DNA from 3 places in the Stenotrophomonas sp. 96582_Sma genome. Region 1 is predicted to be linked to each of the others. Evidence: predicted binding sites of a transcription regulator. Region 1 holds the regulator's gene; each other region holds the start of a gene.

Evidence for each region. Region 1 encodes FliA, which starts transcription of late flagellar genes. Its sites were predicted from a motif close to TAAAGTTTNNCNNNCNNNGGCCGATAA; they were not measured.
Region 2: the regulator FliA is predicted to act here: its motif matches at 8,424-8,450, upstream of ACZK2R_RS06050 (methyl-accepting chemotaxis protein).
Region 3: the regulator FliA is predicted to act here: its motif matches at 8,844-8,870, upstream of ACZK2R_RS21140 (methyl-accepting chemotaxis protein).

The regions. Positions count from the first base shown of each region.
Region 1 covers NZ_CM151122.1:2,131,143-2,141,746, reverse strand. The annotation lists gene flhA (flagellar biosynthesis protein FlhA) at 1-1,339, shown strand, start outside; gene flhF (flagellar biosynthesis GTPase FlhF) at 1,485-3,107, shown strand; gene ACZK2R_RS09920 (MinD/ParA family ATP-binding protein) at 3,094-3,981, shown strand; gene ACZK2R_RS09915 (RNA polymerase sigma factor FliA) at 3,978-4,721, shown strand; gene cheY (chemotaxis response regulator CheY) at 4,779-5,171, shown strand; gene ACZK2R_RS09905 (protein phosphatase CheZ) at 5,171-5,776, shown strand; gene ACZK2R_RS09900 (chemotaxis protein CheA) at 5,779-7,611, shown strand; gene ACZK2R_RS09895 (flagellar motor protein) at 7,713-8,453, shown strand; gene motD (flagellar motor protein MotD) at 8,455-9,471, shown strand; gene ACZK2R_RS09885 (ParA family protein) at 9,476-10,258, shown strand; gene ACZK2R_RS09880 (chemotaxis protein CheW) at 10,255-10,604, shown strand, end outside.
Region 2 covers NZ_CM151122.1:1,300,350-1,310,953, forward strand. The annotation lists gene ACZK2R_RS06020 (DUF937 domain-containing protein) at 64-666, opposite strand; gene ACZK2R_RS06025 (catalase) at 775-2,418, opposite strand; gene mutS (DNA mismatch repair protein MutS) at 2,614-5,283, opposite strand; gene ACZK2R_RS06035 (O-antigen ligase family protein) at 5,511-6,788, shown strand; gene ACZK2R_RS06040 (glycosyltransferase) at 6,788-7,780, shown strand; gene ACZK2R_RS06045 (barstar family protein) at 7,809-8,201, opposite strand; gene ACZK2R_RS06050 (methyl-accepting chemotaxis protein) at 8,482-10,604, shown strand, end outside.
Region 3 covers NZ_CM151122.1:4,502,646-4,513,249, forward strand. The annotation lists gene cutA (divalent-cation tolerance protein CutA) at 1-109, shown strand, start outside; gene ACZK2R_RS21125 (protein-disulfide reductase DsbD domain-containing protein) at 106-2,490, shown strand; gene ACZK2R_RS21130 (TlpA family protein disulfide reductase) at 2,487-3,050, shown strand; gene ACZK2R_RS21135 (PepSY domain-containing protein) at 3,677-6,199, shown strand; gene ACZK2R_RS21140 (methyl-accepting chemotaxis protein) at 6,278-8,815, opposite strand; gene ACZK2R_RS21145 (arylamine N-acetyltransferase family protein) at 9,019-9,858, shown strand; gene ACZK2R_RS21150 (VOC family protein) at 9,867-10,238, opposite strand; gene ACZK2R_RS21155 (response regulator transcription factor) at 10,261-10,604, opposite strand, start outside.

The DNA.
Region 1 (10,604 bases):
GCTGCTGGTCTCCAGCGCCGTGGCCATGCTGGTCACCCGCGCCTCGCGTTCGCAGGACATGGCCCAGGCCATGACCGGCCAGGTGTTCGGCCAGTACCGCGCGCTGGCGATCACCGCCGGCATCATCGGCGTGGTCGGCCTGGTGCCGGGCATGCCCAACGTCGCTTTCCTGACACTGTCCGCGATCCTCGGCTTCATCGCCTGGAAGGTCTACCGCAAGGGCAAGGCCGCGGCCACCGATCCGGCAGCCGCAGGCAATGACGCTGCCGCGCTCAACGCACTCGGCCGCCCGGCCGCGCCGGCTCCGACTGCCGAACTGAGCTGGGACGAACTGCGCCCGGTCGATCCGCTGGGCCTGGAGGTCGGCTACCGGCTGATTCCGCTGGTGGACAGCAGCCAGGGCGGCGAACTGATGGCACGCATCAAGGGCGTGCGGCGCAAGCTGACCCAGGACGTCGGCTTCCTGATCCCGTCGGTGCACATCCGCGACAACCTGGAACTGCCGGCCAACGGCTACCGCGTGCTGGTGCACGGCGTACCGGTGGCCACCGCCGAGATCCATCCGGACCGCGAGCTGGCACTGGACCCGGGCAGCGCGCTCGGCGCGCTGGAAGGCATCGCCGGCAAGGACCCCGCGTTCGGCCTGGACGCGACCTGGATCCAACCGCACCAGCGTGCCCAGGCCGAAACGCTGGGCTACACCGTGGTCGATCCGGCCACCGTGGTCGCCACCCATCTGTCGCACCTGATCCGCGAACACGCGCCCGAGCTGCTCGGCCACGAGGAAGTGCAGCACCTGCTGGCCAACCTGGCCAAGAGCGCGCCCAAGCTCGTCGAAGATCTGACGCCGAAGGCGCTGCCGCTGTCGGCGGTGGTGCGCGTGTTGCAGAACCTGCTGGTCGAGCGCATTCCAATCCGCCAGCTGCGCAAGATCGCCGAAGCACTGGTCGAACACGCTCCGAACAGCCAGGACCCGGCCGTACTGACCGCCGCGGTGCGCACCGCGCTGGGTCGTTTCATCGTGCAGGAGATCGCCGGAATGTCGGCGGAGCTGCCGGTGTTCACGCTCAACCCACAATTGGAACGTGTCTTGCAGGAGTCCACGCAGGGCAACGGCGCCGCGCTGGAACCCGGACTCGCTGAGCGACTGCACCAGAGCCTGGCCGAATGTGTCAGCAAGCAGGAAGCCCGCAACGAGCCCGCGGTCGTGCTGGTACCTGGCCCGGTGCGTGCCGCGCTGGCCCGCCTGGTCCGCCACAGCGTTCCGTCGCTGTCGGTCCTGGCCTACAGCGAGGTGCCGGAGGACAAGCGCCTGAAGCTGGTCGGAACGATCAGCTGACGCCGCCCTCCGATGCGCCAGAAAACAGACACCACTTTCGAACCAACGCAACAGACAGATACCAAGGGGAACCCGCACCGTGCAGACCACCGACCACCCGAGTTCTCCGACCGCCACCCCGCCGTCTTCGTCCCGTGACCACAGCATGAAAATCAAACGATTCGTCGCCGCCGACATGCGCTCGGCCATGAACCTGGTGCGCAAGGAACATGGTCCTGACGCCGTGATCCTGTCCAACCGCCGGATCGAGGAAGGCATCGAGATCGTCGCCGCCGCCAACTACGACGAGAGCGCCGTGCAGCGTGCACTGGAAGCCTCGCGTCGTGACATCGCTCCGCCGCCGGCGCCGAAGCCGCGCACCGCCGCCGACGCGGTGATCGCCGCGGTCACCCGCCGCCGCAGCAACACCCCGGCACCGGAACCGGTCGCCGCAACCACCTCGGCCGTGGCTGCCCTCGCCCGCGCTGCGGTCGGCGCCACCGGCCGCACCCTGGACAGCGCCGACGAGATCGTGCCGACCCGCGGCAGCACCGGCTTCGCCGCCACCCTGGCACGCGCCGCCGTCAACGAACCGGCGCTGCCGGATCAGCCCTTCGCTCCGTTCGCCGAAGCCATCGTCGCACCGGCGCCCAGCACCGCCGCACCGGCCAACCGCGCCCGCTTCCAGATCGACCCGCCGCACGAGACGCATCACGAATGCGCGGCGTCGGCCGTGCAGCCGCCGCCGCTGCCTACCGCTGCCGTGACCGAAGCGCAACCCGGGATCGTCGCCAGCGAACCGGCACCGGTCGAAGCCAGCGACGAAACCGGCGCTGCCCCCGTGCTGGCCCCAGCCCCGGCACTGACCCTGGTGGCCCAGGACGACGCCGAGATCCGCCAGCTGCGCCAGGAAGTGGCCGGCATGCGCCATGTGATCGAGCGCGAGATGAACCGCTTCACCGACGAGCGCCTGCGCGGCTGCCCGGTGCGCGCCACCGCGCTGGACCTGATGGACGAGTATGGCTTCGATGCCGGCCTGGCCCGCGACGTGGCCATGCAGATCCCGCTGGAGACCGAGGCCCATCGAGGCCGCGGCCTGATGCTGGGGCTGATTTCGCGCAAGCTGCCGATCGCCCCGGTCGACCCGCTGGAAGAAGGTGGTGTGATCGCACTGGTCGGACCGACCGGCGCCGGCAAGACCACCACCATCGCCAAGCTGGCCTCGCGCTTCGCCGAGAAGCACGCGCCGCGTGACGTGGCCCTGGTCACCACCGACACCACCCGCATCGGTGCCCGCGAGCAGCTGTACGGCTACGGCCGCCAGCTCGGCATCGCGGTGCACGAGGCCAACAGCGGCACCGACCTGGACCAGCTGCTGGAACGCCTGAAGGACTACAAGCTGGTGCTGATCGACACCGCCGGCCTGGGCCCGCGCGACCGCGCCCTGGCCGCCCAGCTGCAGTGGCTGCGTGCCGCCCGCCAGGTCCGCACCCTGCTGGTGCTGCCGGCCAACACCAGCTTCGGCGACATGGACGAGGTGGTCCGCCGCTTCGGCGCCGCCAACCTGCAGGGCCTGGTACTGAGCAAGCTGGACGAGACCGGCCGCTTCGGCAACGCCCTGTCGGTGGCCGTGGACCATGCCCTGCCGATCACCTGGGTGACCGATGGCCAGGACGTCCCGGAGGACCTGCACCGGGCCAGTGCAGCCAATCTTGTACTTCGCCTTGAAGATTTGCGCCGCGCGGCCGATATGCCCTGCAACCCGGAGTTGAACCATGCCGTCGCGTGAGTACGCCAAGCTGACCAAGACCTTCCCGCTGTCGGCCACCCGCAGCGAGCCGCTCGGCCCTGTGCGCACCATTGCGGTCACTGGCGGCAAGGGCGGCGTGGGCAAGACGAATGTGTCGGCCAACCTGGCCGTGGCCCTGGCTGGCATGGGCAAGCGCACGCTGCTGCTGGACGCCGACCTCGGCCTGGCCAACATCGACGTGATCCTGGGCCTGAACCCCACCTTTACCCTGGCCGACCTGGTCGCCGGGCGCTGTTCGCTGGACGACGTCATCGTCGAAGGCCCGAACGGCGTACTGGTGGTCCCGGCCGCATCCGGCCGCCGGCACATGGCCGAGCTGGCCCCGGCTGAGCACGTTGGCCTGGTCAACGTGTTCTCCGAGCTGGAGCGCGAGCTGGACATCATGGTGGTGGACACTGCCGCGGGCATCACCGATGGCGTGCTGACCTTCTGCCAGGCCGCACAGGACACCGTGGTGGTGGTCTGTGACGAGCCGGCCTCGATCACCGACGCCTACGCACTGATCAAGGTGCTGTCGCGCGAGCGCGGCGTGGACCGCATCCAGGTGGTGGCCAACATGGTGCGCGACCCGAACGAGGGCCGCGTGCTGTACGAAAAGCTGACCCGCGTCTGCGAGAAGTTCCTTGCCGATGTCTCGCTGAACTACCTCGGCTGCGTGCCGCAGGATGACTGGCTGCGCCTGTCGGTGCAGCGCCAGCAGCCGGTGGTGAAGGCCTATCCGTCCAGCCCGGCGGCGCTGGCGATCACCGAGATCGCGCGCCGTACCGCGCGCTGGCAGGCGCCGACCGAACCGCGTGGCGGCGTCGAGTTCTTCCTCGAACGCATCCTCAAGCAGCGTGGGGTGACGGCATGAAAGGCGCAGCCCAGTACAGGGAAGTGCAGCGCTCGGCGGCAAACGAAGTCATCGCCCAGCATTCGGACCTGGTGCGGCGCATCGCCCACCACCTGGCCGCGCGCCTGCCGGCCAGCGTCGAGGTCGACGACCTGATCCAGGCCGGCATGATGGGCCTGATCGAAGCCTCGCGCAGCTATGACGCCGACCAGGGTGCTTCTTTCGAGACCTACGCCTCGATCCGCATCCGTGGTTCGATGATCGACGAGATCCGCCGTGGTGACTGGGTCCCGCGCTCGGTGCACCGCCGTGCACGTGATGCCGCCGCCACCATCCGCCGCCTGGAACAGAGCAGTGGCCGTGCCGCCAGCGCCACTGAAGTGGCCGCCGCGATGGAGATGCCGCTGCCTGAGTACCTGCGGCTGATGGAAGACGCTGCACGTGGCCAGGTGCTGAGCCTGGAATCGCGCATCGAGGACCAGGGCGAGCTGGACACCGTCGCCCAGGGCGGGCCGACCCCGCAGCAGGTACTGGAGCGCGGTGAGTTCGGTCGCGAGCTGGGCAAGGCCATCGGCCACCTGCCCGAGCGCGAACAACTGGTGCTCTCGCTGTACTACGAGCAGGAACTGAACCTGAAGGAGATCGGCGCGGTGCTCGGCGTGAGCGAGTCGCGGGTCTGCCAGATCCACGGCCAGGCGGTACTGCGCCTGCGTGGCCGGCTGAAGCTGTTCGAGGCTGCCGACGCAGGCCTCGAAGAATGAACATCCCCGAGGCGGCTGCCCCCGGCCGTCCGGAATGAACAACAAAGGAATTCTGCTTTGAACAAGAACATGCGCATCCTGATCGTCGACGACTTCTCGACCATGCGTCGAATCGTCAAGAACCTGCTGGGCGATCTGGGCTTCACCAATACCGCCGAAGCCGAGGACGGGCATGCCGCGCTGTCGCTGCTGCAGAGCCAGCCGTTCGATTTCGTGGTCACCGACTGGAACATGCCGGTGATGACCGGCATCGAGCTGCTCAAGGCCATCCGTGCCGATGCCAAGCTGAAGACCCTGCCGGTGCTGATGGTCACGGCAGAAGCCAAGCGCGAGCAGATCATCGAAGCCGCCCAGAGCGGCGTGAACGGCTACATCATCAAGCCGTTCACCGCGCAGACGCTGGAAGAGAAGCTCGGCAAGATCTTCGAACGCCTGGCGGCCAGCGCCTGATGGATACCACGGTCGACAAGAACGCCCTCGCCCTGCGCCTGCAGGAGGCCCTGGACGCACTCGAGTCCGGTGACGAGGCCGCCTGGCGGCAGCGCATCGATGGGCTGGTCGCGCTGCGCACGCAGCCGATGATGAGCGGCCTCTCGCGGCTGGCCCGCGAGCTGGGGCAGGCGCTGGGCGAACTGCCGACCGTGCCGAGCGAAGCCGGCGAACTGGACGACGCCTGCGCGCGACTGGACCACGTGGTGGCGATGACAGAACAGGCCACGCACCGCACCCTGGACCTGGCCGAGGAATGCCGCAGCCTGACCGAACAGCTGCGCGCCGAAGGCCTGCAGCCGGGCCAGGACGCGCAGCTCGAGCGCATCCGCCACAACCTGACCGAGATCGCCCTGACCCAGAGCTACCAGGACCTGACCGGGCAGATCATCCGTCGCGTGGTCGGCATCGTCCGCCGCGTGCACGAAGGCTTCGGCGCGCTCGGCCTGCCGCCGGAACAGCATCGCACCGACCCGGAACTGGCCGGGCCGGCACTGAAGGGACTGGACCGCCACGCGGTCTCGCAGAACGACGCCGACGACCTGTTGTCGGATCTGGGGCTGTAAGCATGAGCGCGGTATCCGACGACATCACTGCCGATTTCATCATCGAGGCGCAGGAGATCCTGGATCGCCTCGGCGAACAGCTGGTGTCGCTGGAGCAGGCACCGCAGGACAGCGACCAGCTCAACGCGGTGTTCCGCGGCTACCACACGCTCAAGGGCGGCGCCGGCTTCCTCGGCGTCACCGCCATGGTCGAGCTGTGCCATGCCGCTGAAGAGGCGCTGGGCGCCGCACGTGCCGGCCAGGCCGTGCTGCAGGCCCACCACTTCGACGCGGCCCAGCAATCGCTGGACTACCTGCAGTCGATGCTGGACGCGGTTTCCTCCGGCACCGAGCCGGGCTATGCGCCGCCGGACCTGATCGCACAGTTCGACGTGCACGGCGGTGCCGTGGCTGCACCCGCCGCCGCAGCAGCACCCACCGCGGGTGGCAGCGACCTGATCACCGACGACGAATTCGAGGCTCTGCTCGACCAACTGCATGGTGGCAACGCGCCGACCGCGGTCGCGCCAGCGAAGAAGGCCGACGACGGACTGATCAGCGAAGACGAGTTCGAAGCCCTGCTCGACCAGCTGCACGGTGGCGCGGCACCGGGCACCAAGCCTGCGGCCGTGGTGGCACCGGCACCGATCGCAGCGCCGCGCCCGGTCGCCGCACCGGCACCGGTGGCGAAGCCGGCCGCCAAGCCGCTGGCCGAGGCCGAACATACCGTGCGCGTGGACACCAAGCGCCTGGACGCGATCGTCAACCTGATCGGCGAACTGGTGCTGTCACGCAATCGGCTCAAGACCCTGCGTGCACGCCTGCGCGATGAAGAGCTGGACCGGGCCGTGTCCACTCTGGATATCGCCACCGCCCGCCTGCAGTCGGCAGTGATGCGCACCCGCATGCAGCCGGTGGGCAAGGTGTTCTCGCGCTTCCCCAAGGTTGCCCGCGACGTCGCCCGCTCGCTGAAGAAGGAAGTGGACCTGGAACTGATCGGCGCCGAGACCGAGCTCGACCGCAACTTGGTGGAAGCGCTGGCCGACCCGCTGGTGCACCTGGTCCGCAACGCCATCGACCATGGCGTGGAAATGCCCGACCTGCGCGAGGCACAGGGCAAGCCACGGATGGGCCATGTGCGCCTGTCCGCACAGCAGGAAGGCGACTACGTCAGCATCGAGGTGCAGGACGATGGCGCCGGCATCGACCCGGAAAAGCTGCGTGCCAAGGCGCGCGAGAAGGGCCTGATCGATCCGGAAGCCGCCGCGCGCCTGAGCAGCGAGGAGTGCCTGCACCTGGTGTTCCTGCCCGGCTTCTCGACCAAGCAGCAGGTCACCGACATCTCCGGTCGTGGCGTCGGCATGGACGTGGTGCAGTCACGCATCCGCGAACTGAGCGGCCAGATCCAGATCCAGTCGGAACTGGGCCGTGGCAGCCGCTTCCTGATCCGCGTGCCGCTGACCCTGGCGATCCTGCCGACCCTGCTGGTGCAGGCCGGCGAGGACGTCTATGCGCTGCCGCTGGCCCGCGTGATGGAAGTGCTGCACGCGCCGCGCACCTCGCTGGGCTGGTTCGATGGCCGTGCCGTGCTCGACCGCCGCTCGCACACGCTGCCGCTGGTCGATCTGCGCCAGTGGCTGGATGTGACGCCGGCCGCCTCGCCGCTGCTGACCATCGTGGTGCTGCAGGCTGGCGAAGCGCGCTTCGGGCTGGTCGTGGACCAGGTACGCGGGCGTGAGGAAGTGGTCATCAAGCCGCTGCCGAAAGCGCTGCGCGGCCTGCGCGGTTATGCCGGTGCAACCTTGATCGGCGATGGTCGCATGGCGCTGATCCTGGACGTGGACGGGCTGCGATGAACCCCACCGGGCCATGCCCGGCGCCCCGAAAACTGTGACCACCGTCTGTACGCGATCTACCGGTGTCTCAAGTCCCATTCATACACGCCGATACCGGAACCATGGATAGACTCAGCCTCATTGGACTCTTTCTCGCCCTGGCCTCGCTGGTCGGCGGCAGCATCCTCAAGGGCGCCGGCCTGGCGTCGTTGTGGTCGCCTGCGGCGTTCGTGATCGTCATCGTCGGCACCGTCGCCGCGATCCTGCTGCATACCTCGCCGGCGGTGTTCAAGCATGCCTTCAAGATCGTACGCTGGGTCGTGCGCCCGCCGCACAGCGATCGCCGCGAACTGATCCAGCAGATCGTCGAGTGGAGCAACATCGCCCGCCGCCAGGGCCTGCTGGGCCTGGAATCGCAGGTGGAAGCACAGCAGGACCCGTTCCTGCGCAAGGGCCTGCAGCTGCTGGTGGACGGCGTCGAACCCGAATCGATGCGGCACATGCTGGAAATCGAACTGGGCAGCCAGGAACACCAGGACCAGGCCGGTGCCAAGGTCTTCGAAGCGATGGGCATCTATGCACCGACGCTGGGCATCATCGGTGCCGTGCTTGGCCTGATCGCGGTGATGAAGAACCTGGCCGACCCGAGCAAGCTCGGCCACGGCATCGCCGCAGCGTTCACCGCCACCATCTACGGCATCGCCTCGGCCAACCTGCTGTTCCTGCCGGTGGCCGCCAAGCTCAAGAGTGTGATCTCGCACAACACCCGCGACCGCGAAATGGTCATTGAAGGCCTGATCTCGATCGCCCAGGGCGAAAACCCGCGCAACATCGAAACCAACCTCTCCGGCTTCCTGCACTGACATGGCCCGCCGCAAGCACCACGAAGAGCACGCCAACCACGAAGCATGGGCGATCCCCTATGCCGACCTGATGACGCTGCTGCTCGCCTTCTTCGTGGTCATGTACGCGATTTCCTCGGTGAACGAAGGCAAGTACCGGATCATGGCCGACGCGCTGACCGATGCCTTCGGGGGCGCGCCGCGCACGATCAATCCGGTACAGGTCGGCAACAAGCAGGTGCAGGGTGGCGGCTGGGACAGCCCCTCGGTGATCAAGTCCGGCACCAAGATCGGGCCCTCGGCGCCTGCGCCGTCGCACGACCCGACCCTGCTGCCGTCGATGGCCTCGCAGATGCGTATGCCTGTTTCGGTGCACAACCAGGAGCAGATCGCGCGCGCCGAGCGCCAGCTCAACAGCATCGCCGACCGCCTGACCGCCGCGCTCGCGCCGCTGATCGACCGCGGCATGATCAGCGTGCGCCGCACCGAGCTGTGGATCGAAGTCGAGATCAACAGCGACATCCTGTTCCCCACCGGCTCGGCGGCGCTGGACGTGCATGCGCGGCAGACCCTGGCCAGCCTGGCCGAGGTCCTGCGCGACGTACCCAACAGCGTGCGCGTGGAAGGCCACACCGACAACGTACCGATCGCCACCGCCACCTTCCCGTCGAACTGGGAACTGTCGGCCGGGCGCGCGGCCAGCGTGGTGCACCTGTTCGCCGACCAGGGCGTGCAGCCGTCGCGGCTGGCGATGGTCGGCTACGGCCAGTTCCGCCCGCGCGAAGAGAACGACAGCGCGCAGGGCCGCAACCGCAACCGCCGGGTGATGGTCATCATCCTGGCCGACACCTCGCACTCGGTGGACCCGCTCGGTCAGCGCCTGAACGCAGCCACCGGTGCCACCCGGAACACCGATACCGAACAAGCCGCGGCAACTCCGGCTACCGCCCCGACCTACCCCATCGCACCGGTGAAGTTGCCGCCGGTGCCGGCTGGCAGCCGCGTCGGCGCCGCCGTTCCCCCGGCAATGAAGGAGTAAACCGATGCGCATCTGGGCAGTCGCCAACCAGAAGGGCGGAGTCGGCAAGACCACCACCACCCTCGCCCTCGGCCGCGGACTGGCCGTACTTGGCCATCGCGTGCTGCTGATCGACCTCGATCCGCATGCCTCGCTCAGCCGCGCGTTCGGCGTACCGGTGGACCCGCCGCCGGCTGGCGTGCTGGAGCTGTTCGGCGCCCCGCCCGCCGATCTTTCCAGCCTGTGCCATGCAAGCAGCATCCATGGCCTGGACTATGTCTGCGCACAGTCCGCGCTGGCCACGCTGGAACGCCGCAGCGCCAACCAGCCTGGCCTTGGCCTGGCGCTGCAGAATGCGCTTGCGCGCCACCAGGGCCAGCACGACTACATCCTGCTGGACTGCGCGCCCACCCTCGGCCTATTGATGATCAATGCGCTGGCCGCCGCCGATCGCCTGATCATCCCCACCCAGGCCGAGCCGCTGGCCCTGCATGGCCTGGATGGCATGGTCCGCACCGGCGAGATGGTCGAACGCTCGCGCCGCCGCCCGCTGCCGATCTCGATCCTGCCGACCCTGTTCGACCGCCGCACCCGCGCCGGCAACGAGTCGCTGCGCACGATGCAGGATCGTCACGGCACCCGTGTGTGGGAAGACGCGATTCCGATCGACACCCGCATCAGCAACGCCGCCGGCCTGGCCCTGCCGAGCGTTGGTGAGGATTACCCGGGTCGCGGCCTGGCCGCCTATCGCCGCGCGCTGAACTGGATCCTCGGCGAGGATGCCCGTGCTCTGGAGCAGGCCGCATGAACAGCACCGGTGTACTGGACGACTACCTGGACGAACTGCTGGGCGAAGCGATCGCCGCGGCACCACCGGCTGCACCGCCGCCGGCGAGCGACGAAGCGTGCCCAGCAATTGCAGCCGACGCCGAACGCGAGCCGACCTGGGATGACCTGCCGGCCGAGGTGATCTACGAAACCGAGACCGTCGCCGCTGCGCCTGCCGTCGACAACGCCGCACTCGAAGCCGCCTTCGAGGCGGCCGCAACGGCTGAGCGCGAGCCCACTTGGGACGATCTGCCCGCCGAAGTGATCTACGAAACGGAGACTGTTGCTGCTGCCGCGGCAGAGGACGACGCAGCACTGGAGGCCGC
Region 2 (10,604 bases), 830 kb from region 1:
CATGGCCCGGCGCTACCCATGGCGATGCCGGTAGCGCCGGCCCATGTCCGGCCAGGCTTTCCCTCAGCGCTTGCCGCCGAGCAGATTGCCGCCCAGCTTGAGCAGATCGCCCACGCCCAGCTGACCATCACCATCCTGGTCCAGCAGGCTGCCGAGCAGGCCACCGGCAAGACCGCCCTGTTGCTGCACCTGCTGCTTTTCCTGGCCCAGGGCCTGGCTGAGCGAGCCGGCATCGGCCTGGCCGCCGCCGAGACGCTGGGCGAGGAAGGCCATCACGATCGGGGCAAGAATCTGCAGCAGCTGGCTGGTGCGGCCGCTGTCGAGCTGGGTGGCCTGGGCCAGGCCGGTCTCCACCTTCTGCTGGCTGCCGCCGAAGATGTGGCCGAGGATGCCGGCACCGTCGCTGGCGGCACCACCGCCACCACCACCCAGTACCGAGCCGAGCACGCTGCCCAGGTCCAGGCCGCTGTGGTTGTTCTGCAAGGCGCCGAGCAGGGCCTGCGCGCCCTGCGGCTGCGAGGCGTTGTTGCCCAGCGCGCCCATCAGCACCGGCAGCGCGGCACTGATCGCGCCGGAAGCCTGGGTATCGCTGATGCCGAGCTGCTGCGACACCTGCTGCAGCGGGGCGCCCTGCAATTTGGCGAGAAGTTCATCGGTCAGGCTCATCTGCGGAATCCTTGATTGGGGTTGGGCGTGCAGAAGGTACGACGCGGACCGTTAAAACGGCGACGCCGCCTCACGGGGAGGCGGCGTGCCGTTCACGGGGAAGGGCGATCAGAGCTCGATGTCTTCAGCGCCCGGGGTGGCGGTGGGGAAGTCCGCTTCCGGCTGCGCCGGCTTGAACGGATCCGACGGCTGGCTGGCCAGCGCCTTCAGCGCCGCGGCAACACCGGCACCGTAGGCCGGGTCGGCCTTGCTGCAGTTGTCGATGTGGCGCTGCTTGATGAAGTCCGGCGCATCGCCCAGGGCGCGGGCGGTGTTGGCGAACAGGCGGTCCTTCTGTGCCTGGTTGTAGCTGCGGAACAGCGCACCGGGCTGGCTGAAGTAGTCGGCGTCGTCCTCACGGAAATTCCAGAAGTCGGCGTCGCCGCGGATCTTCATCGGCGGTTCGCGGTACTGCGGCTGTTCCTGCCACTGGCCGTAGCTGTTCGGTTCGTAGTGCGGCAGACCGCCGTAGTTGCCGTCCACGCGCATCGCACCGTCGCGGTGGTTGCTGTGCACCGGGCAGCGCGCTGCGTTCACCGGAATCTGGTGATGGTTCACGCCCAGGCGGTAGCGCTGCGCATCGGAATAGGCGAACAGGCGCGCCTGCAGCATCTTGTCCGGCGACGGGCCGATGCCCGGCACCAGGTTGCTCGGTGCGAACGCCGACTGCTCCACGTCCTGGTACCAGTTGACCGGGTTGCGGTTCAGTTCGAACTGGCCCACTTCGATCAGCGGGTAGTCGCTCTTCGGCCACACCTTGGTCAGGTCGAACGGATGCACGCGGTAGGTTTCCGCGTCCAGCTCCGGCATGACCTGGATGAACAGCTTCCACTTCGGGAAGTCGCCCTTCTCGATCGCGGCGAACAGGTCGCGGCCGTGGCTTTCGCGGTCATGGCCGACCAGGATCTGCGCTTGCGCGTCGGTCAGCGATTCGATGCCCTGCTGGCTGACGAAGTGGAACTTCACCCAGAAGCGTTCGCTGTCGGCGTTGGTGAAGCTGTAGGTGTGCGAGCCGAAACCGTGCATGTGGCGGAAGCTGCGCGGAATGCCGCGGTCGCTCATCACCACGGTCACCTGCAGCAGGGCTTCGGGCAGCAGCGTCCAGAAATCCCAGTTGTTGCGCGCGCTGCGCAGGTTGGTGTGCGGGTCGCGCTTCACGGCCTTGTTGAGGTCGGCGAACTTGCGCGGGTCGCGCAGGAAGAACACCGGGGTGTTGTTGCCGACCAGGTCCCAGTTGCCTTCTTCGGTGTAGAACTTCAGCGCGAAGCCGCGGATGTCACGTTCGGCGTCGGCGGCGCCACGCTCGCCGGCCACCGTGGTGAAGCGGGCGAACATCTCGGTCTGCTTGCCGACCTTCTCGAACAGCTTGGCGCGGGTGTACTTGCTGATGTCGTGGGTGACGGTGAAGGTGCCGAACGCGCCCGAGCCCTTGGCATGCATGCGGCGCTCGGGAATGATCTCGCGGTTGAGGTTGGCCAGCTTTTCCAGCAGCCACACGTCTTCCATCAGCAGCGGGCCACGCGGGCCGGCGGTCTTGCTGTTCTGGTTGTCCACCACCGGTGCGCCGAAGGCCGTGGTCATCGGCGTGACCGGATCATCGCCGTGCTTCTGCTTGGGCGTGGTGCTCAGCTCGCGCTGCTGCTCGGCGCCCTGCTCCGGCGACGGGGCGGTGTGATACGGGCACTTGGCGTTGTTGTTGTCGGACTGGCTCATCGGCTGGCTCCTGGTGGCGGTGAAGACGTGGGAGAAACATCTTCACTCGACTTTAGCTATGGCCAGATGAAATGAATAATCGAATGATCCATTCAGGTTGATAGATTCTGTCAATTGAAACGCAGAATCGGATTTGCACAGTCTTTCAACAGGCCTCCCGCAAGGCGAGCGGGAGGCCATGGGCGTGCGCTGCGGCTACAGCAGTGCCTTCAACCGGTACAGGGCTTCCAGCGCCTGCTTCGGCGTCAGTTCGTCCGGGTCGATCGCCGCCAGCGCGTCCTGCGCCTTGCTCGACGGTGCTGCGAACAGGCCGAACTGCTGCGGCGCATCCAACGCCTGCGGCGCCAACTCGGCGGCATGGCTTTCACCACCGCGCTGTTCCAGCTCGGCCAGGCGACGCCGTGCCTGTGCCACGGTGGCGCGCGGCAGGCCGGCTAGTGCCGCCACCTGCAGGCCGAAGCTGCGGTTCGCCGGGCCATCCTTTACCGCGTGCATGAACACCAGCGCCTCACCGTGCTCGACGGCATCCAGGTGCACGTTGGCGATGCCGCTGCGGCCACCCTCGTGCTGCTCGTCGGCCAGCGCGGTCAGCTCGAAGTAGTGGGTGGCGAACAGCGTGTAGCAGCGGTTCTGGTAGGCCAGGTGGCGGGCCACCGCGTCGGCCAGCGCCAGGCCATCGTAGGTGGACGTGCCGCGGCCGATCTCGTCCATCAGCACCAGCGAATGGGCGGTGGCGTGATGCAGGATGTAGCTGGTCTCGGCCATCTCGACCATGAAGGTCGACTGCCCGCGGGCGAGGTCGTCACCGGCGCCGATGCGGGTCAGGATGCGGTCGATCGGGCCGATCAGCGCACGGCTGGCCGGCACGAAGCTGCCGATGTGGGCCAGCAGTACGATCAGCGCGTTCTGCCGCATGTAGGTCGATTTACCGCCCATGTTCGGGCCGGTGATGACCAGCATGCGACGGTCCGGATGCAGATCCAGATCATTGGGTTCGAACGGCTGCTCGCGCACCGCCTCGACCACCGGGTGGCGGCCACGCTCGATCTTCAGGCACGGCTCGGCCTGCAGCTCCGGGCGCGCCCAGTCCAGCGCCTGCGCGCGTTCGGCGAAGGCGGCCAGTACGTCCAGTTCGCTCAGCGCGGCGGCGCATTGCTTCAGCGGTTCCAGTTGGCCGCCGAGGGTGTCCAGCAGCTGCTCGTACAGGTACCTCTCGCGCGACAGCGAGCGGTCACGCGCGGACAGCACCTTGTCTTCGAACGCCTTCAGTTCTTCGGTGATGTAGCGCTCGGCATTGGTCAGCGTCTGGCGGCGGGTGTAGTGCACCGGCGCGCGGTCGGACTGGCCCTTGCTGATCTCGATGTAGTAGCCGTGCACGCGGTTGTAGCCCACCTTCAGGGTGGGAATGCCGCTGCTTTCGCGCTCGCGCTGTTCCAGGTCGACCAGGAACTGGTCGGCGTGGGTGGACAGGCGGCGCAGCTCGTCCAGCTCTTCATCGAAGCCATCGGCCAGCACGCCGCCATCGCTCAGCTTCAGCGGCGGCATTTCGGCGATGGCGCTGGCCAGCAGCTGCGCGCACTCGTCGTGTTCGCCCAGCGCCGCATGCAGCGTCTGCAGGCGCGGCGAATCCAGTGGTGCCAGCACCTCGCGCACCGCCGGCAGCAGGCCCAGGCCGTCGCGCAGGGTGGAGAAATCGCGCGGCCGCGCCGAACGCAGCGCGACACGGGTGAGGATGCGTTCCAGGTCACCGAGGCGGCGGAACTGCTCGCGGATGTCCGCATCGCTGCCGCGATCGATCAGGGTTTCCACCGCATGGTGGCGCTGTACGAGCACCTCGCGCAGGCGCAGCGGGCGGTGCAGCCAGCGCCGCAGCAGGCGCCCCCCCATCGGCGTAACCGTGCTGTCGAGCACACCCAGCAGCGTATTGCGGGTGTCGCCATCAACACGCGTATCCAGTTCCAGATGGCGGCGGGTAGCGGCGTTCATCGCGATCGCCTCGCCGGCGGTTTCCATCGCGATCGAGGTCAGGTGCGGCAGGCGCTGCTTCTGGGTTTCCTCGACATAGCCAAGCAGGGCACCGGCCGCAGCGGTGGCGCGCGGCTTGTCGTCGATGCCGAAGCCGCTCAGGTCATGCAGCTTGAAGAAATTCAGCAGCTGGCGGCGGCCGCTGTCGGCATCGAACAGCCACGGCGCGCGGCGACGCACGCCGGTGCGCTGGCGCAGGAACTCCGGCCAGTTCTCCTCGTCGGGCACCAGCAGCTCGGCCGGCTCCAGCCGCGCCAGTTCGGCTTCCAGCGCGTCGTCGGTTTCCACCTCGTTGACCAGGAAGCGGCCGCCGGCCAGGTCGGCCCAGGCCAGGCCGTAGCCCTGCTTGCTGCGCGACAGGGCCATCAGCAGGGTGTCGCGGCGTTCATCCAGCAGCGCCTCGTCGGTGACCGTGCCGGGGGTGACGATGCGCACCACCTTGCGCTCGACCAGGCCCTTGGCCAGCGCCGGGTCGCCGATCTGCTCGCAGATCGCCACCGACTCGCCCAGCGCCACCAGCCGTGCCAGGTAGCCTTCATAGGCATGTACCGGCACGCCGGCCATCGGGATCGGTGCGCCGCCGGAGCTGCCGCGCTGGGTCAGGGTGATGTCGAGCAGGCGCGCCGCCTTGCGGGCGTCGTCATAGAACAGTTCGTAGAAGTCACCCATGCGGAAGAACAGCAGCAGGTCCGGGTAATCGGACTTGGCCGCGAAGAACTGCTTCATCAGCGGGGTGTGTTCCTTGGACGCCTTGGCGTTGCTGGTGTTGTCTTTTGTATCAGTCACTTGGGGCGTTTCGCGTCTTGGGCAGGGCGTCGGGGCGTGGCCATGCGCAGGCATGGCCGGAGAGGACATTAGTGTAGCGACCTGGGGCGGTCGATGATCCGCGGCACCCGCGCTGGGCCCGGGGGCTGTCCGTGTGCCAACGCCTGCGCCCCTGCGCCGGCACTTTGGTTGATTTCCCCAGGGGCCCACGGTAGTGTCAGCCCCGGCGATTTCCGCCAAGCGGCCTCCATGGAAACCGGGGCGACTTATCCCCCGGGCGGGCGTTGATGGAAAGAACAAGCATGACTGCAGCCTGCATGGCCGCCGAACCTCGTTACACCTGGCGTACCGTCCTGCTGAGCATCCTGGTCGCCATCGTTCCGCTTGCCGGCTCCGCACCCTACACCTTGCTGAAGGCGGTGCTGCTGCTGGCCCTGCTGGTCACCGGCGTGGTTCTGATCCGCCGCCAGCCCGATGTCCGCCTGCGCTACCGCATCGCCCGGTTCATCGTGATCGTCTGCTTCCTGCGCCTGGCCTATGCCTTCTACAGCATCCTCTGGCACGGGCTGCGCTGGAACGAGCTGGATCTGCCGGCGCAGACACTGCTCTACCTGGGTACCGCTGCCGTGTTCGCCACTGCGCTGGACTGGCGCCTGATCTGGAAGATCTTCGCCGTGTCCACCCTGGTCTTCGGCGGGTCGTGCATCGTGCAGCACCACGTGATGGGCCTTGAACGCGCGCACGGTTTCAGTGGCGGCGAATGGACCGCCATCGAGTTCACCATGGTGACGCTGTGCATGGCGTTGTTCTCGGTCATCCGGTTGATCCAGCCCAATGTGCATCCGGCCGAACGCTGGCTGCACGGCGTGGCCATCGCCGTTGGCGTCTACGGTTCGATCCTGGCGCAGAGCCGCGGGCCGATCCTGGCGTTCATTCCCGCCATGCTGATGGTGATTGCGGTGCACGTACGGCGCACCCGGCGCTGGCGGGGGGCACTGGCCTTCGTCGGTGCCCTGGTCATTGGCGTGGTCGGTGCCACCTCGGTGCTGAACCATGAGGTGATCCAGCGCTTCGGTGAGGTCAGTGGCGAGATCTCCGGTTTCAACCAGGAAAACGAGGTCGGCTCGGTCCGTGAGCGCATCGCCATGTGGGGCGTGGCGGTCGACGCCTTCGCCGAGCATCCCGTGGCGGGTGTGGGCCTGAACCAGTTCGGTACCTATGCACGTGAGGGCATCGCCCGCGGCGAGGTGTCCGAGTCGATCTTCCGCTACAACCACCCGCACAACGAGTACCTGGAAGCGGCGGTGACCGGTGGCGTGCCGTTGCTGCTGATCATGCTGCTGGTCTTCATCCTGCCCGGCATTCATTTCGTGCGGCGCCTCGGCCACGCCGACGACATCACCGCGATGATCGCCACCGCCGGACTTGCCGTGGTCATCGTCTATGCGCTGTCGGCGTTCACGGACAACGTGTTCTACCGGGCGATGCCCCATTCGTTCTATTTCTACCTGGTGCTGGGCTTCATGCTGGCGACCGCCTTGCCTGCGCGCGACCTGCGCCGGCCAGGGAGTCCCTCCTGATGGCGCATATCCACCTGCTGGCCGCCGACAACCAGCGTGGCCTGTCCCATGACATCCAGGTGATCGAGCGCTCGTTGCAGCAGCTCGGGCACACGGTGACGGTCAGCCGTCTGGACGCGGTGCGCAATGGGGGGGCCTGGAAGCTCCGCGGGATGCGCCTGCGCAGGCTGCTGGCCTCGTGGCTGAGCCTGGGGCGCACGCCGGCCCGGTTCGACATCAACATCTCGCTGGAGCATGTCCGGCCGGCAAGCTTCGGACTGGCCGAGGTCAATCTGTTGATTCCGAATCCGGAATGGGTGTCCGCACGCAGCCTGCGGATCCTGCCGCGGTTCGATGCGTTGTTGACCAAGACCGAAGACGCTACGCGCATCTTCAATGCGCTGGGCATGCGCGCGCTGGAAGTCGGTTTCTGCAGCCGTGACCGCTACGACCCGGCGGTGCCGCGCAGACCGCGCAGCTTCCTGCATGCAGCTGGTACCAGTCGCATGAAGGGCACGGCAACGCTGGTCGAGGTCTGGAAGCGCCATCCGGAGTGGCCCTTGCTGACCATCCTGCGCGGCGGCCCTTCGGACGAAGATGAGGGCGGGGCCGCGAACCTGCGGATCGTCCGCGAGCGCCTGCCCGACCAGGAGGTGCAGCGCCTGCAGAACGAACATGCGTTCCACCTGTGCCTGTCGCAGACCGAAGGCTGGGGCCATTACCTGGTGGAAGCGATGAGCTGCGGGGCGGTGGTGATCACCTGCGACGGCGCGCCGATGAACCAGATGATCGACGACAGCCGCGGCATCCTGGTTGCCGCGCACGAGGGCGAGCCCTGCCATCTGTCCAGGACCTGGCATGTGGATGAGAAGGCGCTGGAACAGGCCGTCGAGCGTGCGCTGGCGATGGATGAGGCCGAGTGGACCCGGCTGGGCGCCAATGCACGCGCATGGCACCTGGCCAGCGAAGTGGCGTTCCCACGCCGGCTGGGCGAGGCCCTGGCCAAGCTTTGAGTTGATGCGGCTGGTTGCTGCAGAGTGCTCAGCCTGGCACCAGGGTGATCTGCGGATGGCTGCCGAAGATCTCCATGACGATCTCGAAGTAGGTCTGTCCCTGGCCAAGTGACAGTGCCGTCAACTGAGCGTGGATGGCCGGACCGTTGAACCTGCCGCCCTGATCGAGTTTCGACTGCAGCCAGGCGCGTGTGGTCTCGCGGCCCAGTGCCTCGCGGCTGTGGGCGATGTCGCGCCACACTACCGTGGCGGTGGCATGACCGGCGAGCGCGCCGTAGCCCCCGTGCAGCAGGTCATCAAGCGCGTCCAGGCTTGCGCCCAGCTGCCAGTCTTCGTCGGCCATGAACACACGATTGATTTCCACGTAGAGGCTGGCGATGTCGTTGATGGACGCGCCTTCGATGTGCAGGATCCGTGTCATCTGCAGACTGTAGCCCTCCGGGGCGACGGTTGTGTCCGGCGCAGATAATCCGGGCCGCGCTGGATGGGGAGGCGTTATTATGGTGTTAATCCTGCGTGATTTTCATCGGACGCTGGCGTGTCAGCGCTATTCGATAAGGATATGGCGCCATTATCGGTCGCCGCATTTTCTGACTGCCTGCACAGTTCCATATATTTGGATCGGTCCATATATAAAGTCCCGTAAAGTTTCCCTCCGCTGCGCCGCCATCGAACGTACGGCCACGATCAAGGGAATTGAGATGCTTGCCTTACGTAATCTCCGTGTGGGATCCCGGCTTGGCGCCGGCTTCGGTCTGCTGCTGCTGTTCATCATGGCCATCGTCGGCCTGGTGCTGTATGGGAATCAGCTGAAATCCGCCCAGTTCGAGAAAGTGGTGGACGTCAACATGGTGAAGATGCGCCTGTTGAATGACATGCTTGATACCAACAACGCGGTGCTGATGCATCGTCGCCTGATGGTGATCAAGCGGGGTGACGAGTTCGACAAGGATTACCAGCGTGCCCAGGAGTTGTCGCGGACCTATGACGGTATCTGGGCCAAGTACATCAAGATTCCGCGTGACGCTACCGGCGATACCCTGGTCGCGCGCATCGAGGCGGCCCGCAAGGCCACCGATGCATCAACCCAGCAATTGCATGAGCGCATGAAGGCGGGGGATTTCGATGGTGCAGCGAAGGAGCTGCTGGCCGAGCACGGATTGGCAACGGCCTGGAATGAATCCATTTCGGCCCTGCTGCGCCACCAGGAAGCACTGACCGAACGCAGCCGCGAAGAGTACCGCGCAACCGAATCGTGGACCGGCACGCTGTCGATCGCGTTCGGGGCACTGAGCCTGTTGCTGGGGACGTTGGCGGCCTGGGCGATCACCCGCAGCCTGACCCGCCCGCTGGAAGGAGCGGTGAAGCTGGCCGACGGCATCGCCAGTGGCCGCCTGGACAGCAGCATCGACGCCACCGGCAACGATGAGGTGACCCAGCTGCTGAAGTCGATGCAGCGCATGCAGGCACAGCTGCAGTCGGTGATGGCGGCACAGGGGGAGCTGGCCCGCCAGCACGATGCCGGCAGCCTCAGCTACCGCATGGACGAGAGCGCGTTCCCCGGTGACTACGGGCGCATGGTGCATGAGACCAATGCGCTGGTTGGATCGCACGTGCAGGTACAGAACCGGCTGATCGAGGTGATGAAACACTACGCACGCGGCGATCTGTCGGTGGACATGGACCCGCTGCCCGGCGAGAAGGCGGCGATCACCCAGGCGATGGACGAAACCAAGTCCAGCCTGTCGGCGATCAACAGCGAGATCCGCCGGTTGGCGACAGCGGCTGCGGCAGGCGACTTCAGCCTGCGCGGCGACGAAGATCGCTTCGCCTATGATTTCCGCGACATGGTGGCTGGGCTCAATCGCCTGATGCAGACCACCGACGAGAACCTGGTGCAGGTCTCGACCCTGCTGCAGGCCATCTCGCGCGGCGACCTGACCGTGCGCATGCAGGGTGATTTCCATGGCGTGTTCGCCCGCATGCGTGATGACTGCAATGCCACCGTCGACCAGCTCAAGCAGATCGTCGGCCGCATCCAGTCCAGCGCCTCCAGCATCAATCTGGCCGCAGGTGAAATCGCTTCGGGCAACACCGACCTGTCGCGGCGTACCGAACAGCAGGCGGCAAACCTGGAAGAAACGGCAGCATCGATGGAGGAACTGACCTCCACCGTGAAGCAGAATGCCGAGCATGCACGGCAGGCCAACCAATTGGCCATCGGCGCGCATGGTGTTGCCTCCCAGGGCGGTGAAGTGGTGGGCCAGGTGGTCACCACGATGTCGGCCATCGAGGCATCGTCGAAGAAAATCGCCGAGATCATCAGCGTCATCGACGGCATCGCCTTCCAGACCAATATCCTCGCGCTGAACGCGGCGGTCGAAGCTGCGCGTGCCGGGGAACAGGGCAGGGGCTTTGCAGTGGTGGCCAGCGAAGTGCGTACGCTGGCGCAGCGCTCGGCGGGGGCGGCCAAGGAGATCAAGGGCCTGATCGAGGATTCGGTTGGCAAGGTCGCCGACGGCTCGGCGCTGGTCCGCCAGGCGGGCACCACGATGGGCGAGATCGTGGCCTCGGTGCAGCGCGTGACCGACATCATGGCCGATATCTCTGCTGCCTCCCAGGAGCAGAGCTCGGGCATCGAACAGGTCAACCAGGCGGTGGTGCAGATGGATGAGACCACGCAGCAGAATGCGGCGCTTGTAGAAGAGGCCAGTGCGGCGGCACGCTCGATGGAGGAGCAGGCCAACCTGCTGGCCGAGGCGGTTTCGGTGTTCCGCACGGGGGCGGTGACCGCTGCCGCCGCGGTGCGCCCGGCGCTGGCAGC
Region 3 (10,604 bases), 2.4 Mb from region 1:
CGAACTGCATCCGTATGAACTCCCGGAGTGCATCGCGGTCGAAACCCGGGCCGGCCTGCCGGCGTATCTGGACTGGATCCGGGCACAGACCCGGGAGGACACTGATTGAAGACTTTGTTTGCGCGTGGCGCCGCCCTGTGCGCCCTGTTGTGGCTCTCGCTGCCGGCCTTCGCGCTGGATGAGAAGGACCTGCTGCCGGTGGACCAGGCGTTCGCGCTGACAGCGACCGCCCCCGAACGCGGCCAGGTGCAGCTGCAGTTCAAGATCGCGCCGGGCTACTACCTGTATCGCCACCGCACCAGCGTCAAGGCGGATCCGGCCTTCAATGCCGGCGCGCTGCAGATGCCCAAGGGCGACAAGCACCACGACGATTTCTTCGGCGAAGTCGAAACCTATCGCGAACGCCTGCAGGCCACCCTGCCCGGCACGCCGACCGACGCCGCCGGCACCATCAGCCTGGAAGTGCGTTACCAGGGCTGCGCCGATGCCGGTGTCTGCTACCCGCCGCAGAAGCGCGTGGTGCAGGTCACCCTGCCGGGCGCCGGTGCGGCGGCCGCGGTGCCTGCCGCGCGTGCCGGTGCCGCAAGCCCGTTCAACAACCCGCTGGCCGGTGCCGGCAACAGCGGTGGCCTGCGCCTGCCGGGCGCGGCCAGCAACAGCCAGGCGCTGCCGCTGCCGTCGGAGCAGGCGTTCGGCTTCGACGCCATCGCCAGCGACGGCAATACCCTGCTGCTGCGCTTCAGCCCGGCGCCGGGCTACTACCTGTATCGCGACCGCACTTCGGTGAAGCTGGACGGCAGCACCGGGGTGCTGGCCGACAAGCTGCGCTGGCCTGCCGCACAGTCGCATCGCGACGAACACTTCGGCGATGTCTCGGTGTACTTCAACCAGGTGGAAGTGCCGCTGCCGCTGCGCCGCTCCATCGCCGATGCGGTCGACAGCACTCTGGTGGTGACCTTCCAGGGTTGCCAGACCGATGGCATCTGCTACCCGCCGATGACCCGCCGGGTGAAGCTGTCCATTCCGGCCGGCAAGGTCAGCAGCAGTGCCGACCAGGCGCCACCGCGCAATGAGGTGATCAGCCCGCTGCCTGCTGCCAGCGGCGCACCACGCGAAGCCGCCAACGGCGCGCCGCTGCGCCTGCTGCCAACCGTGCCCAATACGGATGCAACGGCCCCTGCTGCAGCAGGTGACGGCACCGCCAGCCGTGAGTTCGCCGCCGATGCACAGGGCGACAACGCGCTGCGCACGCGACCGCCGGTGACCACGCCGAATCCGGACCGTTCGTTCGTATGGGTCCTGCTGCTGGCCCTTGCCGGTGGCCTGGTACTGAACCTGATGCCCTGCGTGCTGCCGATCCTGTCGCTGAAGGTCCTGAGCCTGGCGCAGAGCGGCGAAAGCCCGCAGCGCGCGCGCAGCCATGCCCTCTGGTACACGCTGGGCGTACTGGTCGCGTTCGCGGTGATCGGTGCGTTGATGGTTGGCCTGCGCGCGATCGGCAACGCCGTCGGCATCGGCTTCCAGCTGCAGCACCCGGGCGTGGTGGCGGCGCTGGCCTACATCATGTTCGCGGTGGGCCTGAGCCTGTCCGGCGTGTTCACACTGGGCGGCGGCATTGGCAACCTCGGCCAGTCGCTGGCCAGCCGCAGTGGCCCGGCCGGTGATTTCTTCACCGGTGCGCTGGCCTGCGTGGTCGGCAGTGCCTGCGTCGGCCCGTTCATGGGCGGCGCGATTGCCTACGCGTTCATTGCCCCGCCGCTGAAGGCGATGACCGTGTTCCTGTTCCTCGGCCTGGGCCTGGCGCTGCCGTTCCTGCTGATCGGCTTCGTGCCGGCGCTGGCGCGCCGCCTGCCCAAGCCGGGCCCGTGGATGGAAACGCTCAAGCACGTGCTGGCCTTCCCGATGTATGCCACCGTGCTGTGGCTGCTGTGGGTGCTGGGCAAGCAGCGCGGCGTGGACGGCATGGCGCTGGTACTGGGTGGCCTGCTGCTGCTGGCCTTCGGTCTGTGGCTGTTTGAACGCAACCGCTGGACCGGCTCGCGCGCCGTCACCCTACTCGGCGTGCTGCTGGCGATCGGTGCACTGGTTCCGGCCTGGGGCGTGACCCAGCTGGCAGCGCCGGCGCGTGCCGCACAGGCGGCCACTGACAACGTGGTCGAATACTCGCCGCAGCTGCTGGATCGCCTGCGCGCCGACAACCGCGTGGTGTTCGTGAACATGACCGCCGACTGGTGCGTGAGCTGCAAGGCCAACGAGCGCGCCGTGCTGTCGCGCCCAGAGTTCAAGGAACTGCTGAAGCGCACCAACGCGGTGTACATGCGCGGTGACTACACCAACGTCGATCCGCAGATCACCACGTTCCTGGAAGAGCACAAGGCCGTGGGCGTGCCGCTGTACGTGGTGTACGGCCCCGGCGCACCGCCGACCGTGCTGCCGACCCTGCTGACCCAGGCGGTGGTCGAGGAAGCGCTGCTGCGCACCGCACGATGAAGTGGCAACGGCCAGCGCTGCTGTGGACAGCGGTGCTGGCCGCCGGCCTCGGCCTGTGGGCCGGGCATCGATTGGCTCCCGCGCCGGCTGCGCCTGAGGCCATGCCAGCGGCGCCTGCGGTGGCGACGGTGGCACCCGCCCTGCAGGTCGGCGACAGCCTGCCCGCGCTGTCGCTGCCCGATCTTGAAGGCCAACCGCTGGACCTGCGCCAGCACGCTGCCGGCCGCCCGCTGCTGATCAACGTCTGGGCCAGCTGGTGTGCCCCCTGCGTGGAAGAGATGCCGGAGCTGGCACGCTTTGCCCATACCCAGGGCGATAACGGTGTGCAGGTTCTTGGCCTGGCGCTGGATACGCCGGAAGACGTGCGCGGTTTCCTGCAGCGGGTACCGGTGGATTACCCGATCGTGATCGAGACACCCGGGCCACGCGATGCCAGCGTGCAGCTGGGCAATACGCAGGGCCTGCTGCCCTACAGCGTGCTGTTCGATGCACAGGGCCGGCTGGTGAAGGCGAAGCTGGGGCCGTTCGCCCACGGCGAGATCGACAGCTGGGTGAAGTGAGGGTGTTTTTTGCAGGGCTTGCAGCCCTGCACCCTGCTCAATGCAACGGCAACAGCCAAAGCCAAAGCGGGCATTCCGTGGGATGGCGGGGCGGTGTCGGAGTGCGGGGACGCTGCAAGTACGTCCCTGTAAGCTTGGCAGCCGCATCCATGCGGCTGACACCCCGCACTCCGACACCGCCCCGCCTCTGACAGATCTTCGCGGCTGTTGGTAGGTGTCGACCTTGGTCGACACATCTGTCAGATATCGATATTCAGAACGGAATCAGACCCCGTGCCGACCAACGGTCGGCACCTACCAAAGCAGAACGCCGTTCCGACAGATCGCAGGAAACTGTCGAAGGCGGGGTGGGTCCGGTTGAGGGGGCGTGAGCCGCATGGATGCGGCGACCGAGCTTACATGGACGTACTTGCAGCGTCCCCCTCAACCGGACCCACCCCGCCAACCCACGGAAAGCCAGCTTTTGACGTTGACGTTGCTCCGGCTTGTAGCGGGTGCAGGGCTGCAAAGCCCTGCAACAGAACCCTCCTTGACCGTAGCCCGTCCGCCACGGAGAATTCCGCGACTAATTCTCATTTGCTGTTGCGCAGGATGCGGGCGGCAGCCTTCCAGGCCCTCCTCCTTCGATGTTCAAGAACGTCCTGTTCCAACTGCACTGGCTGCTGGGCATCACCGCCGGTGCCGTGCTGGCCGTGATGGGCCTCAGCGGCGCCGTGCTGTCCTTCGAGGATGAACTGCTGCGGGCGGCCAATCCCGGCTTCGCCGAGATCGCCGAGCACCATGCCGACGGCCAGCTTCCGCTTGAACTCAGCGAACTGGTGCCGCTGCTGCAGACCGGCAGTGATCGCCCCCTGCAACGCCTGCGCGTGGATGCCACCGGGCAACGGCCCTCGGTGGCGCGCTTCGCCGGTGGCAAGGAACACTGGGTCTACTTCGATCCGTACACCGGCGAGCGCTTCAGCGCCCTGCGCGGGCAGGCGTTCTTCGATTTCGTCGAGGATCTGCATCGCCACCTCGCCGCCGGCGAGCGCGGCAAATGGATCACCGGCAGTTGTGCCATCGCGCTGCTGTTCTTCACCCTGTCCGGGCTCTACCTGCGCTGGCCGCGGCGCTGGTGGCACTGGCGCAGCTGGCTGGCGGTGGAATGGAAACGCAGCGGCCGTGGCTTCCTGTGGAGCCTGCACTCGGTGGTCGGCACCTGGGTGCTGCTGATCTACCTGATGAGTGCGCTGACCGGCCTCTGGTGGTCGTTCGACTGGTATCGCAGTGCCGCCAACACCCTGCTGGGCGTCGCACCGGCCGCCAAGCACAAGGTCGCCACCGGTGCCGCCCTGAACCTGGAACGCATCGAAGCCACGCTGTACGCACTGCCCGGCGTGCGCACCGGCTACATCGACCTGCGCCTGCCGGAGAAGCCGGGGCAGGCACTGAACGTGCGGGTGATGGCCGGTGATCCGTCGCAGCGCGGCGGCCAGCATGACCGCGCGCATGATCTGCTGCAGCTGGACCCAGGCACGGGGGCCACGCTCGATGCCCGCCCCTATGCGCGCCAGGGCGCCGGCGCGCAGCTGGCCACCAGCGTGTTCGCGCTGCACTCGGGCAGCTACTTCGGCGTGCCCGGGCGTGTCGTGGTGATGCTCAGCAGCCTGGGCATGAGCCTGTTCTTCATCACCGGCTGGATGCTCTACCTGGACCGCCGCCGCAGCCAGCGCGCCGCGCGTGACCTGCGCCAGTCGCTGCCAGCAACGCCTGCCGATGGCGGTGGTACGCCGTGGCTGGTGGTGCATGCCAGCCAGAGTGGACTGGGCGAACAACTGGCATGGCGCGCCGCCGCGCAGCTGCAGGCGTCCGGTCATGCGGTGCAGGTGCTGCCACTGGCCCGCGTCGATGCCGCGCAGCTGGCACGCACCGCGCAGGTGCTGTGGGTACTGAGCACCTTCGGCGACGGCGAGCCACCGGATGCGGCGCGAGGCGCTGCACGACGGCTGATGGCACAGACACTCGACCTGTCAGGCCTGCAGTTTGGACTGCTGGCGCTGGGTGACCGACAGTACCCGCACTACTGCGGCTTCGGTCGCCAGGTTGATGGCTGGCTGCTCGGCAACGGCGCGCGCCCGTTGTTCGACCGCATCGAAGTCGATGCCGCCTCGGTAGCGGCCTTGCGCCAATGGCAGCTGCAGCTGGGCGCGCTGACCGGCATCGTCACCGATGACAGCGTACTGCCAGCGGCCACGCAGATGCATGAGTGGCGGCTGCTCGGCCGCGACCGGCTCAATCCGGGCAGCATCGGTGGTGCCATCTGGCGCATCCGTCTTGCGCCACCGGCCGACGTGCAGTGGCAGGCGGGCGACATCCTGCATATCGCGCCCCGGCACAACGCACGGCACGCCAGCGCCGTGTTGAAGGCACAGGGGTTGGATCCGCTGCAGCCGCTGCTGGTGGACGGCCACCCACGCACCCTGCTGGCGCTGGCCAGTGAACGCGAGCTGCCCGAGGCCGACGCCGCGCTGGCGGTGCAGGATGCCTGCCTGTGGCTGTCCGGATTGCCAACGCTGCCCGGACGCGAATACTCCATCGCCTCCTCCACGAGTGATGAAGTGGTGGAACTGGTGGTGCGCCTGGTGCATGACCTGTCGGGTCGAGCCGGGCTGGGCTCGGGCTGGCTGGCGCTGCATGCCCCGGTCGGTGCCAGCATCGTGGCCCGTGTGCATCGCAACCCCGGTTTCCATCGCATTGGCGGTGTGCCGATGGTGCTGATCGGCAATGGCACCGGCATCGCGGGTCTGCGCAGCCTGTTGCGCGAAGCTGCCCATGCAGGCGAGCACGGGCACTGGCTGCTGTTCGGTGAGCGCCAGCGCGCGCACGACTTCCTGTTCGCCGACGAGATCGAAGCGTGGCAGGCCGATGGCCATCTCGCGCGGGTGGACCTGGCGTTCTCGCGCGATGGCGAAGGTGGTTACGTGCAGGATTGCCTGCATGCCGCCACCGATGCGCTGCGCGAATGGATGCAGCGTGGCGCGGTGATTCATGTCTGCGGCTCGCTGCAGGGCATGGCCGAAGGCGTGGACCAGGTGCTGCGCGCTGCGCTGGGCGATGAGGTTGTGGAAACGCTACTGGAGACCGGGCGCTACCGGCGCGACGTGTACTGAGCCACAAGGGTAGTGCCGGCCGCTGGCCGGCAGGATCATCGACGGTGCCGGCCAGCGGCCGACACTACCGGAGCGGGATCAGGCCGCAGCGCGCGCCTGTGGCATCGACTGCAGACGGAACGCGCCCACGGCTTCTGCCAGGGCATGCACCTGCGCCTGCATCTGCGCGGTCGAGGCCCCCGCCTCTTCCACCAGACTGGCGTTGCGCTGTGTACTGGCTTCCATCTGCACGATGGTCTGGTTCACCTGTGCGATGCCGGCATGCTGGTCCTGCGACGCGCTGCGGATCCCGGCCAGCAGGTCCGCCAGCTGCTGCACGCTGCCGACAATCTCGCCCATCGTGGTGCCAGCCTGCTCGGCCTGCTGGTTGCCCTGCCCGACACGCGCCACCGAATCCTCGATCAATCCCTTGATCTGTTTGGCCGCCTCCGCACTGCGCTGTGCCAGCAGGCGCACTTCGGCAGCCACGACGGCGAAGCTGCGGCCCTGCTCTCCGGCACGCGCCGCTTCCACCGCCGCGTTGAGCGCGAGGATGTTGGTCTGGAAGGCGATGCCATCAATCAGCTGGGTGATGTCACCGATCCGCCGTGAGGCTTCGCTGATGCCATGCATGGTTGCCACCACCTGGCCGACCGCCTCGCCGCCGCGCTGGGCCACTGCCGCCGCGCCCTTGACCAGCGCATCCGCACGGCCAGCGGCGTCAGCATTGCGGCCCACGGTATCGGTCAGCTCGTGCATCGACGCTGCCGTCTCTTCCAGATTGGCCGCCTGCTGCTCGGTGCGCTGCGACAGATCGTGGTGACCGGCAACGATCTCGCCGACACCGGTATCGAGGCTGGACGTGGCCTGCTGGATGCGGGTGACGATGCGGCCCAGTTGCGCGACGGTGGCGTTGGCATCATCGCGCATGCGCGCGAACACGCCCTGCAGTTCACCTTCCATGCGCACGCTGAGGTCACCGCGGGCCAGCGCAGCCAGCAGCGCCTGCAGATCGCCGAGGTTGGCCTCGAAGGTGGCCAGCAAGCGGTTGATGCTGGTGGACAATGTACGTACGAAGCCCTGCTTGCCCTCCAGCGCGATGCGCCCGTGCAGGTCGCCGTGCGCGGCCGCGTCGACCAGGGCCGCAACTTCGGTTTCCAGCAGGGTTTCCAGCGCGCGGCTGCGCCATTCCACCGCCACGCCGAGGAAATGCTCCTCGTCGACAATGGGATTGGCGACCAGCTGATAGCGCACACCGGAATGGCCGATCTCGCGTTCTTCGCGTTGTCGCACGCCAGCCAGGCTGGCCAGCGCCGGATGCAGGCGTACCGCATCGCTGCCCACCAGCTCATCGCTCTGGCGTTCCAGCTGCAGCAGCAGCGCCGGGTTGGCATAGGCCACCAGGCCTTCGGCATCGACCACCATCAGCCCGGTCTGCGCACTGTCCAGCGCCTGGCGCACGCGGGTGTTGCCGCGGGCCACCGCACGCTCGGTCTCGATGCGCGCGCGCAGGCGCTGCTGCATGTCGACCAGGCGCTGGGCCAGCTGGCCGATTTCATCGTTGGCGTTGTAGACGCGCAGGGTGGTGTCGAGGCGGTCGTCGGCGATGTCGCTGGCGAAACGCAGGGTGTCCTGGATCGGCTGGCGCACCGCACGCAGCGCCAGCACCAGGCTGGTGATCAGCACGCCGGCCACCAGCAGCAGGGTCAGTGCGAACAGCACGCTCATCGTGCGCGCGCCGACCTGCTGGCGCGCCTGCGCCCTGGCCAGCGCTGCCACCTGCGCCTGCTGGAAAGCGGCCAGCGCCGGCGCTACGCCCGCGGCGGTATCCAGCAGCGACTGCGCTTCCACATCCAGGCCGACGCGGGCAGCGGTATACCCCAGCAGTGCGCCCTGATAGCCCTCCATCCCGCTGCGCAGGGCGTCCTGCGCATCCGCAGGCAGGCCCGCCAGCGCGAGGTCGAACGGCAGCTTTTCCTCGCTGGCGCGGTCGGCGTGAGTGGAATCACCGTCGAGCAGCAGCAGTGCCTCCTGCCTACGCATCTTCTGCAGGGACAGCGCCAGCGACGGCCGCTGCAGCGCATCCACCTGCACCTGCAGGGTGTCGGCGGCCTGCTGCAGCTGTGCGGCAAGACCGGCATCACCGCGGCCCATTTCATCGACACGTTCAAACAGGGCGGCGACACCCTGCGAGAACGCGTCGGCCGATTCGGTCAGCACCTGCAGCGCCTTGCGCCGGCCGGCGTCCATCGGCATCGCGCGAAGCGCCTGCAGGTCAGCCTGCAGGGCCTTCTGTGTTGCCAGCAACTGGCTGCGGTCAGCATCATCGAAACTGCGTGCATACTGGGTCTGCAGGCGGCGCGCTTCGGCCACCCGCGTGGACAGGCTGGCAGCCAGATCGCTGCCGCGCTGGTAGCTGGCCTGGCCGCGCGCGGCCAGGGCGTTGGCATGGCCAGTCCAGGCGTAGACAGCGGCGATCGCCACCAGGCCCAGACCACAGACCCACAGGGTCGCCTTGAGCTTGTTGGCCACGCTGAGCCGATGCGGCTGCAGCCACAGCAGCAGGCCGGGGGACGCCGAGCGCAACGTGGCAAGACGCGTGCGCAGGGACCGGAGGTGGGGGACAACGGCCGACATGACAGACTCCAGGCGGAAGGACGCACCTGTATCGGCCGGATTCAGAGCAACTTTAGACCTTTCTTCGTCTGCGTCCCGCCGTCGCTGGCGGACGCGGTCTTTGTACCGGGTGCAGGCGACGGGGGCATGACACGGCCGCCGTGCTTGACCTCAACCCCGGTTGGGGGAGCACAGTGGACCTCCCTTCCCCGCCCGGTGCCCCCATGACGACGCTTGATGTCCCCCGCTACCTGCAGCGCCTGCAGCTGGATGCGCCGCCACCACGGACCCTGGCCGGCCTGACCCTGCTGCAGCAGCGCCACAACGCACTGCTGCCCTTCGAAACCCTCAGCTGCCTGCTGCGCGATGCGGTGCCGATCGACCTGGACAGCGTGCAGCGCAAGCTGATTGACGAGCGCCGCGGTGGCTACTGCTTCGAACTCAATGGTGGGTTGCTGGCGCTGCTGCAGGCCTTGGGCTTCGATGCCCAGCCATTGAGCGCGCGCGTACTGCTGGCCGCCCAGGACGGCGAACTGACCGCGCGTACCCATCTGCTGCTGCGCGTGCACGTGGACGGCGATGACTGGCTGGTGGATGCCGGTTTTGGCAGCCTGACCCCGACCGTACCGCTGCGCCTGCATGACCCGCAGCCGCAGGCCACCCCGCACGAACGCTACCTGTTGCAGCGGTTGGAAGACGGCGGAGATTTCATGCTGTCGGCCGAATCCAGCGAGGGCTGGCGGGCGATGTACCGCTTCGATCTGCAGGCGCCGGCGCCGATCGACAACGTGGTGGGCAACTGGTACGTCTGTACCCATCCCGATTCCAGTTTCCCCGGCCAGCTGCGCGCGTCGCTGACCGGGCCGGACTGGCGCTGCACCATCGGCAGCGGCAACTACACCGAGTACCGCCCCGGACAGGCACCGGACAAGCGCCCGCTGCATGATGTGGGTGATGTGCGCGACGTGCTGGAGCAGCGCTTCGGCATCCAGCTGCCGGACGACCCGCGGCTGGATCCAGCGATCAACGACTGGCTGCAGCGCTCGCGCGCCGCGACGCTGTAGAGTCGACGTTACGGCGCTGTGCGCGCCTGCAACGCAATGCGGTTGCCTTCGCTGTCGCGGATCTCGGCCACGCGCCAATCGCCGGCATCGGCCGGTCCGAAGCGCAGCTCGGCTCCGGCCTGCAGCGCACGGTCGAGGCTGGCATCCAGGTCATCGACGCCGATGTAGATGCGCGCGCCCTGTTCGGAAGGCAGATAGTCCGCACCATGCACCAGCGCAATGCTGGCACCGGCGGCCTCATCGGAAAACGGTAGATAGGCCATCCGGCAGTCATGCAGCACGATGGGTTCGTCCACCGCAACCTGCAGCCATCGCTGGTAGAACGTGATGGCCCGGTCCAGGTCACTGGCCGGGATTTCCACATGCAGGATCGGGTTCACTGACATTCCTTGCCACGTCCACTCAGATGATGCGCAGGGTAATCGCCTTCAGCACTGCACGGGTGCGATCGCGGGTGCCCAGCTTGTCGAGTATGGCGGACACGTAGTTCTTCACCGTGCCCTCGGCCAGGAACAGGCTGCGCGCGATCTCCTTGTTGCTGTAGCCCCCGGCCAGCAGGCGCAGGATTGCCACTTCACGTTCGCCGAAGGTATCGGTGGGTGGCGCTTCATCGTGGAAGCGGTAACGCGCGCGCACCGGATCGGTACTGACCGGCAGCAGCAGGGTCTCGCCAGCGGCAACGCGTTCGATGGCCTCGCGCAGGTCGGCCGGCGCGGCATCCTTGAGCAGGAAGCCCTGTGCGCCGG